DNA from 3 places in the Peribacillus sp. NPDC056705 genome. Region 3 is predicted to be linked to each of the others. Evidence: riboswitches for the same ligand, from Rfam matches in the RefSeq annotation. Region 3 holds a riboswitch; each other region holds the start of a gene.
The links. Region 3 has a riboswitch for lysine ahead of dapA (4-hydroxy-tetrahydrodipicolinate synthase). Riboswitches for the same ligand answer to the same signal wherever they lie in the genome.

Region 1: linked by a shared signal. The riboswitch ahead of ACFRAK_RS01765 (amino acid permease) and the one ahead of dapA (4-hydroxy-tetrahydrodipicolinate synthase) in region 3 are both predicted to bind lysine.
Region 2: linked by a shared signal. The riboswitch ahead of ACFRAK_RS04265 (aspartate kinase) and the one ahead of dapA (4-hydroxy-tetrahydrodipicolinate synthase) in region 3 are both predicted to bind lysine.

The regions. Positions count from the first base shown of each region.
Region 1 is NZ_JBHTYI010000001.1:378,887-382,175, reverse strand. Features, by position in the region: gene ACFRAK_RS01775 (metal ABC transporter solute-binding protein, Zn/Mn family) at 1-45, opposite strand, end outside; gene ACFRAK_RS01770 (LacI family DNA-binding transcriptional regulator) at 713-1,675, shown strand; lysine riboswitch at 1,931-2,116, shown strand; gene ACFRAK_RS01765 (amino acid permease) at 2,212-3,289, shown strand, end outside.
Region 2 is NZ_JBHTYI010000002.1:379,048-382,336, forward strand. Features, by position in the region: gene uvrC (excinuclease ABC subunit UvrC) at 1-1,421, shown strand, start outside; lysine riboswitch at 1,483-1,659, shown strand; gene ACFRAK_RS04265 (aspartate kinase) at 1,748-2,980, shown strand; gene ACFRAK_RS04270 (YslB family protein) at 3,043-3,289, opposite strand, start outside.
Region 3 is NZ_JBHTYI010000016.1:232-3,520, reverse strand. Features, by position in the region: gene ACFRAK_RS17950 (metallophosphoesterase) at 1-96, opposite strand, end outside; partial or broken gene ACFRAK_RS17945 (MFS transporter) at 408-723, shown strand; lysine riboswitch at 1,114-1,292, shown strand; gene dapA (4-hydroxy-tetrahydrodipicolinate synthase) at 1,427-2,323, shown strand; gene ACFRAK_RS17935 (Lrp/AsnC family transcriptional regulator) at 2,954-3,289, opposite strand, start outside.

The DNA of each region.
Region 1 (3,289 bases), on a different contig from region 3:
CAGCAATGCAGCAATCACGCTCCAAATGGATTTCAGAAAGCCCATCCATACTCCCTCCCTTTTTCCTCTTTCTAAAATAGTTTGCCATGCGCAAAAATAAGTGTAAAAATTTTTACATTGTCGTAAATGCTAAAAAGTTTCCTCTATACAACTTATTTCATACTATACACAAATATACAAAAAAAGTGCAACTATTTTTTCAAACATTTCAAAAAGGACAATGAATTTCGCACACGTAAAAAACTGTCAGGAAGCTCCACTGGGGAGCTTCCTGACAGTCGGTCATGCCGTACATGAAACGAACTCTGAAGTTATATTTATATTGTGGGGTTCTAATGGTGAATATAAACTATGGGGGCTATTTCGAACATTGTGAAATTCACGGGTAATAGCGCTGATTTTACGAGTAAAGTGCCAAAATTCACGAGTAAACGCGGGATTTTACGCATTCCATGTGCATTGCCACTCATTTTTTCAAGGAAATTGCCAAGTACGCAAATCCCAATTCAATTCCGCAAAGCACAAAAAGGGTGATTAGGGTTTGAAACATCATGGTCTCCTCCTCCTCTAAGACTTAAAACAATCTTAAAGGATGAAACCCATACCAGAACAAGACCTTATTTGAAGAAATCTTCAGCAGCCCCACACTGTTCTCTTGCCCTGAAATGGGTTTCATACTGTACAATATAAAAAAAGAAAAAACGGTGATACCATGACAAATATTAAAGAAATAGCTCAATGTGCCGGTGTATCTGTCTCAACAGTGTCCCGTGTATTGAATGATCATCCATATGTAAGCCCAGATAAAAGAAAGAGCGTCTTGGAGGCCATCGATCGTTTGAATTATACGAGAAACATAAATGCCATTCATCTTTCAAAAGGTAAAACCAATCTTATCGGCATCATCATCCCCTTCAACAATCACCCATATTACGGGGCAATCGTTAACGGAATCACTAAACAGGCTAATGCAATTGGCTGTCATATCGTCATCTTTCAAACAAATTATGACAGAGAGAAGGAAATCGAGGCTTTTAATATGCTGCAAATGAAGCAGCTCGATGGCATTATCGTTTGTTCAAGGATTTCGGAAATGAAAATCCTTTTGGAATATCAAAAATACGGACCGATCATTTTATGTGAAGATACGGCCCAGGCTGAATTCTCATCCATCAGCATTGATCATTATGCAGCTTTCTCCTGTGCCCTTGAGTACGTGATTGCTAAAGGATATAAGAAAATCGGATACAGCCTCGGCCGTAAAAAGAGCAGAAATAGTTCCCATCGTACAAAGGCCTTTACCGATATCATGAGTAAACATCAACTGATAAACAATAAGGAATGGCTGTTTGAAGGCAGTTATCACATCAAAGACGGTGAACAATTGTTTCAGGAATGGAATTCGATGATGGATAAACCTGAAGCCATCATCATCACGAATGATGACACGGCGGCTGGCTTCATTCTTACCGCTAAGAAATCAGGTATAAGGGTCCCGGAGGATGTGGCCATTCTCGGTTTCAATAATGATAGCCTGGGTGAAATGCTCGACATCACGACCATTTCCCTGCCGTTGGAATGGATTGGGAAAATGGCGGTGGACCTATTTGAGAATCCTGAGCTGGTCAAACATGTAAAACTGGACTACGCCCTTATAAAAAGAAGGACCGTTTAATGATCTCCATGCTTTATTTTGGTATATCGCCATTTGAATTCTTCCTTGCCGCCATCATTCATTAACTAGGAAAAAATAACCACATAAAATAATCATTGCGATATTCATGAGATTATTTTATAATTTTGATATAGTAAAGTTTACTCAATTACTAGCAATCTATTAGCGATTGCATGAATTTCATGAGAACTATCGTCTGACGTCACTTACAAGCTGGCGCAACGATTTTAGAAAATTGAATACTTCCTCATTTACCGATGAGTTAGAGGCTGCAGCTTATAAAAGTAAAACGGACGAGATTCTGGAAAATTCAAGACTCCGTTTGAAAGGATAAATTGCCGAAGTAAGGGTATATTCCATGTATATTCTTGCTGGCGGTGTTACCGAACAGGAACACCACTGTCACGCTTTTTCAAAAAAGCGTGGGGAGCTATCTTCGGAAGGATAAACGGGTTTATTATAAACAGCCGTCGATCTTTTTCGACTGCTGTTTTTTATTTTTCGTTCCCTTCCAATAAAAAGGAGTGTAACATCAATTGTCAAATTCACAATCAGCATCAAGCCCTACTGAACTGAAAAGGAGCCTGAAAGCGCGTCATTTAATGATGATTTCATTAGGTGGAACGATTGGAACAGGTTTATTTTTAGCAAGTGGCGGTGCCATTCATTCAGCCGGTCCCGGCGGTGCCTTGGTGGCATACGCAGTCATCGGCATCATGGTTTATTACTTAATGACAAGTCTTGCAGAAATGGCAGCGTTCATGCCAGTGGCCGGTTCATTCCGTGTCTATGCATCCAAATTCGTCGATCCGTCTTTCGGTTTTGCGATTGGTTGGAACTACTGGTATAACTGGGCAATCACCATTGCCGCTGAATTGGCAGCCGTTGTCTTAATTATGAAGTTCTGGTTCCCGGATAGCCCTTCAATTATCTGGAGTGCCATTGCATTAATCACTATGTTTCTTATCAATTATATGTCAGTAAAAGGTTTCGGGGAGGCAGAATTCTGGTTTGCCATGATCAAAGTCGTGACAGTCGTCATTTTCTTGATCACGGGTGTCCTGATCATTCTCGGGATCATGGGTGGGAAAGACCCAATTGGATTTTCAAATTTCACAATGGGTGAAGGTCCCTTTATCGGTGGGTTCTTTACGATCCTGGGCGTATTTATGGCTGCCGGCTTTTCATTCCAAGGAACGGAATTGCTTGGAGTGACTGCTGGTGAAAGTGAGGATCCAGAAAAAAATATCCCAAAAGCGATCAGATCCGTTTTCTGGCGCATCATCTTATTCTATATCCTTGCCATTTTTGTAATTGGCATGATCATTCCGTTTACCGATTCACGATTATTGAGTGAAGATGTTGCCGTAAGTCCATTCACGCTTGTATTCGAACGGGCAGGCCTTGCATTTGCTGCATCCATCATGAACGCGATCATTCTATCATCCGTACTCTCTGCCGGTAACTCTGGCATGTACGCTTCAACCCGTATGCTATGGGACTTGGCACGTGATGGGAAAGCACCGAAATTCCTAGGCAAGTTAGATAAAAGAGGAGTACCCGTGAATGCACTTATCGTGACTTCTTTAGTAGGCTGCGTTGCATTCTTAGCTT
Region 2 (3,289 bases), on a different contig from region 3:
TCAAAAAAGACAAAGGGAAATATTTCGGTCCTTATCCGAATGCATTTGCAGCTAACGAAACGAAAAAATTGCTCGACCGCATCTATCCCCTAAGAAAATGCAATACTTTACCAGATCGCGTTTGTCTCTATTATCATCTTGGCCAGTGCCTGGCCCCATGTGTATATGAAGTAGAGGAACAGGAATATAAAAAAATGGTGGATGATATCAACCGGTTCTTGAACGGCGGTCATACTGAAATAAAAAAAGAACTGACTGAAAAAATGCTAGTGGCATCTGAAGAGCTCGATTTCGAGAGGGCCAAGGAGTTCCGTGACAAGATTGCCCACATTGATATTACGATGGAGAAGCAAAAAATGATGACGACCGATTTCGTCGACAGGGATGTATTTGGCTTTGCCTATGATAAAGGGTGGATGTGTGTTCAGGTATTTTTTGTCCGGCAGGGTAAATTAATAGAAAGGGATGTTTCACTTTTTCCGGTCTATGATGAACCCGAACAGGAACTACTTACATTCCTGGGACAGTTTTACGAGATTACGAACCATTTTAAACCAAAGGAAATCTTGCTCCCTGAATCAGTGGATGCCGAAATGGCCGAAGGGCTGCTTGGGGTCAAAACGATTCACCCCAAAAGGGGGGCGAAAAAAGACATGCTTAAATTGGCGAATAAAAATGCCTCCATCGCCCTTCAGGAAAAATTCTCTTTGATTGAAAGGGATGAAGAAAGAACGATCAATGCGGTGGAAAACCTCGGGAACCAACTGGGCATCTACACCCCGCATCGAATTGAAGCTTTCGATAACTCCAATATCCAGGGAAGTGACCCTGTTTCCGCTTTAGTCGTGTTCATTGATGGGAAGCCGGAAAAAAGAGAGTACCGAAAATATAAAATCAAAACAGTCCAGGGACCTGATGATTATGAATCGATGCGTGAAGTGATCAGAAGAAGGTATTCACGAGTATTGAAAGAAGGGCTGCCGCTACCGGACTTGATCATCATTGATGGCGGAAAGGGACATGTCGAAGCCGTACGGGATATTCTGGAGAATGAATTGGGCCTTGAGATTCCGCTTTCAGGTCTCATTAAGGATGAAAAGCATAGGACATCGCAATTGATGATCGGAAATCCTCTTGAAATCGTACCTCTTGATTCTCGGAGCCAGGAATTTTACCTATTGCAAAGAATTCAGGATGAAGTGCATCGGTTCGCGATTACTTTTCATCGCCAGCTACGCGGGAAAAATGCGGTTCACTCCCAGCTTGATGATATTCCAGGAGTCGGGGAAAAACGAAGGAAGCAATTATTAAGGCATTTTGGATCATTGAAGAAGATCAAAGAGGCAACAGTCGAGGAAATCATGGAAGCTGGAATGCCAAAAGGGGTAGCCGAGGGAATCGTTAGAAAATTACAAGAATAATCTTGCTACCGATAAATCACTATGCTATGATTAAAAGGAATTTTTAACTAGACAACTTAAAAGTGCTGATAGAGGTGCGGAATTCAAGAGTAAAGACCTGGAGAAGTATGAGCTTCCATGAAAGGTTTTGAAAGGGGATGACGCCGAAGGAAGACAAGACTCATACCTTGTTTTCCTGGTCCGACATTTAATAAATGGCGGATTGTCAGGGTTTATACCCTGGAGAGCTATCTCACTGTGTTTACAGTATTGGATATGTGATCACAGCAATGAGATATTTCTCATTGCTTTTTTTATTGCCTAAAAAGTAGAGAGGGTGCATGAGGATGGCATTAATCGTTCAAAAATTCGGCGGAACATCCGTCGGTAGCGTAGAAAAAATCAAAAATGTTGCCAATCGGGTAATCGAGGAAGCGGAGAATGGAAATGAGGTAGTCGTCGTTGTTTCAGCCATGGGGAAAACAACGGACCAATTGGTTTCCATGGCCCGTGATATTTCCGGAACCCCGAGCAAAAGGGAAATGGATATGCTATTGACCACTGGGGAACAGGTAACGATTTCCCTGTTAACGATGGCATTGATTGAAGAAGGGCATGAAGCCATTTCGTATACTGGCTGGCAGGCTGGCATGCAAACGGAATCCGTTCATGGGAATGCCCGGATTTTAAACATTGATGCTTCAAGGATCCAAGCTCAGCTTCAACAGAAGAAAATAGTGGTCGTGGCCGGTTTCCAGGGGAACGATGTAAATGGGGAAATCACTACATTGGGGCGAGGCGGTTCAGATACGACGGCGGTTGCCATCGCTGCAGCTCTGAATGCGGATAGATGCGATATTTATACGGATGTAACAGGTGTTTTCACAACGGATCCACGCTACATAAAAGGCGCGCGAAAACTCCAATCCATTTCTTACGATGAAATGCTGGAACTTGCCAACCTAGGGGCGGGCGTCCTCCATCCAAGGGCTGTCGAATATGCAAAAAATTATCAAATTCCGCTTGAAGTCCGTTCAAGCATGGAGAGAGAATCAGGAACGATCATTGAGGAGGAAGCAACTATGGAAGAAAACTTAATTGTACGCGGCATTGCTTTTGAAGACAGTATTACGAGGGTCACAATTTATGGTTTGCCCCAATCACTTGGGGCATTATCCACAATCTTCACGACACTTGCGAAAAACCGGATCAATGTGGACATCATCATTCAAAGCATGACAGCCGAGGATACGACCAATCTATCTTTTTCCACAAAAAGTGGAGATACGGAAGCGGCCTTGATCGTGCTGGAAAATAATAAAGAACGATTGGGATTCGACCGGGTCGAAACGGAGAGCGGGTTGGCCAAAGTGTCCATCGTCGGTTCTGGTATGGTATCCAACCCCGGTGTGGCTGCCGAGATGTTTGAAGTGATGGCCAATACAGGCATCCAGGTGAAAATGGTCAGCACATCGGAAATTAAAGTTTCGACTGTCGTCAATGAAAAGGAAATGGTGAAGGCGGTTGAATCCCTTCATGAAGCATTTAAACTTGGTCAGCATGCAAATGTGCTAGCTTAAGTGCAGGAGTCCAATAAAAAACAGACTTCCGGTAAAAAGGGTAAGTCTGTTTTAAGGGCTAATTAGATTGGATCTCTGGGATCCCATTGGATGGTGAATATCACTTTTTTTGCGCGGCGTTTGATTTCTTCCGTTGATTCGCTGAGGAATTTTTTTTGCAGTGAAAACTGCTCGGCAAGGAAACCGGCTTCAAGCTGGAAGTGACAATCAGGGTGTAAGTCCAAGCGGCGGCTGATTATTTCACCCGTCAGGGATAATTCCATCTCGTGTTTCGTATACTTCATGATTTCAAGATTGCCCCATCCGGCG
Region 3 (3,289 bases):
TGAATTTGAAGATTCCGAGAATGCTTGTACATTTGATAAAGAAGTTGTTAATCCCACCGTTACAACTGTCAACATTGCAGCAAATTTACTTTTCACTTTCAAAATCTTTTTCCTCCTATATATCATTTAGCCGCTATAATTATGTAAGTATTTCCCAAGAAGTAAAATATCCTCCTCATTTTTCAATTTTTATGTGGTTTTCCAATTAAAATAGTAACTTTGCATTATTAATAAAATATAGGTTCAGTGTAATTTAAATATTAATAAATCAAATAATACCTATGGCCAATAGACATTCCGTTCACTTAAATTGTTTCTGGAGGAAAACTTAAGATAATTTTTCGCTTGTAGTAATGATTTGCCTTTGCTTGATGTAAAAGGGGAACTACCCCTTAACTACGTAGTTATCCCCACGAATCTTAATGGCTTTTATCATTCCATCTCATGGATTTGGAGATACGTATGCTGTTATACGTATCCCGTTCCAATCCTGAAAGGAATGAAAGCACCAAGAGTTCAATCCGTTTGATCTTGTTTGGCTGTGGATTTATATCCATTTTCAGCAACATAATCGCTAGTAAAATTGCCTTCTATAATGCTATCGAACATCTTCGGTTTGTCTTCCTCTTTCATGCAATTGTTCTGACCAGTTTTTATCGGACCACAGATCATTTTGTCTTTGGTTTGGTTAACATTTGCTTGATGTTATTCATGGCCATCCTTTTCAATTTTTTGATAGTGTAATTGAATCAATGGAATCCTACTTACATTGAAGCAATCCGTTTTCTGCTTCCTAAACGACACTGATTTTCATATCTTTGCTGCCCTTTGTTAAATTTGTATCATGCCGTCCTCCCCACCTTGATCATCGTTCTAAGTATTCATAAGATACATACCAACTTTCATAAGCTCTATCACTTGTAAAACTGACTATAAAAGAGTGAAACTTTCCATACAGTTTGTTTTATAAAACTATCAATGTTGAGATTACATAATACTAAAAAAGGTGAATCCATGTATTCTAAAAAAACATTTCTAAATTGTCCTTGCAATAAAGAGGATTCCTTGTTATATTACAGTCAATTAAATATTTTCTTACTTCATACTTTTTGAAGTGAGGATAGAGGAGCAAAGACCATTAGTACACATTTTGAGGAGAATGAGATCCCATGACTATTGTGGAAAGGGGAATTTGCCGAAGCGGAAAGAATCTCATGTTCTTGAAGCTGGTTCTGCTATTGAATAAATGCAGGACTGTCATATAGGAAACTATATGGAGGGCTATCTTATGCGCGGAAACATTTTTTTGATAAATATTGTTTCTACTGCAGCAGCGAATCCTCGTTGTTGCTATTTTGCGTTTACTCCTGAATGGCCCTAACCACCTCTGAATTTTTATAAAAATTATACAAAAGGGCGTGAAGTTATGAATTTTGGCCAAGTTTTAACCGCAATGGTTACCCCGTTTAATCATAATGATGAGGTTGATTTTAATGCTACGAGAACTTTAGTAAATTATTTAATTACTAATGGTTCTGATGGATTAGTAATAGCTGGTACAACTGGAGAGTCTCCTACATTAACTGCAGAAGAGAAAGTGGAATTGTTCAAAATGGTTGTAGAAGTTGTTGATGGAAGAGTTCCAGTCATAGCTGGAACTGGCTCAAATAACACGAGGGCTTCCATCAGCTTAACAAAACAAGCAGAGGCAGCAGGAGTCGACGGAATCATGCTCGTTACCCCATACTATAACAAGCCGTCTCAAGAAGGATTATTCCAGCACTTTAGTGCTATTGCCCATTCAACATCATTACCGGTAATGCTTTATAATATCCCAGGACGAAGTGTCGTGAACATGTCCGTTGAGACGATTGTTAGCCTCTCAAAAATCAACAATATTGTGGCAGTAAAAGAAGCAAGTGGTGACCTAGATGCCATGGCACAAATCATCAGCAAAACAACTAGAGATTTTACATTGTACAGCGGCGATGATGGATTGACATTACCGGTTTTAGCCATCGGAGGAACAGGCATTGTTTCGGTTGCTTCACACATAATTGGCAATGAAATGCAAGAAATGATCAATAGCTTTAAAAATGGGGATGTCCAAGTTGCTGCCACTGCACATCGCGACCTTCTTCCAATTATGAAAGCATTATTTGCTGCACCAAGCCCAGCACCGGTAAAATCAGCATTAAATATGCGGGGGTTAAATGTTGGAGGTGTCCGCTTACCATTGGTCCCTTTAAACGATGAAGAAAAAAGAGCACTACAAATAGCTCTACAACCGAGTAACGCAGAAGCAATTTTGTTAAGTAAATAAACTTAATGATTCATTAATCGAGTCTTCAATACCGATTTTCTGATTAAAAACCATAATAACCGGGCGAAATTTAAAAAAGCAGTGCAAACTTCGAATGAAGTGTACTGCTTTTTTATCACTGCATGGCTCAGTGCTAAAACTAGTTGAGCAATATAATGATTTTATGATTAAGGGCAAAAGGAGGATTTACATTTTCAAGAAAAATATATTTTGTATCCAGTAGGAATCGTAAATGTCGAATTTTCTATAGCAATGATTTCGGGGATTGATCATAAGCTTATTATTTCTAGTGATGTTGATATGTAATTATTAAGACAGAGTCGTTCCATAGTATTCAATCTATAATGGCTCCTTAACACATTCAAAAGAAATAAAGTAATTATAGCTTTGACGTTCAAAATTTTGAACGAACATTATTATAGTTCAACTTAGAAATGGATTTATATCAACTTATATCACTTGATTATGAATAATAGCCTATTTTCTCTTTTATAAAGGCTATTTTTTTAACGAGTTTTTTTATCCAACCCCTTTTACCTCATGGCCTGAAGTCGCTTTCTACTACTTTTCTCTCTCTTGCTCTATCAAAAACCGCTCGTAAAAGTGACTTTTACGAACGGGACTTTTTTTCTATATGGGTAAAACTGTTGAATATTTTATTTCTCTGAGAGCTAGGCTAGTTTGAATTCTTGTTATGCCTAGTTTATTTAACTTTCTAATAAATATTTCTAATTCCTGCCGATCTTTGTTAGCCACTTTTAAAAGATAATCATACTCACCTGTTAAACAATGGCACTCTAATACTTCCGACATAGAAGCTAATGCCTTCTCCAAAACTTCCAGTTTTTCAGCTTGATGTATATTCGTACTCATAAAAATAAAACATAATAAATCAAAACCTAGCTTCTCCTGGTTTAAAATTGCTACTTGCCCATTAATAAATCCTTCATTTTCCAAACGTTTTAT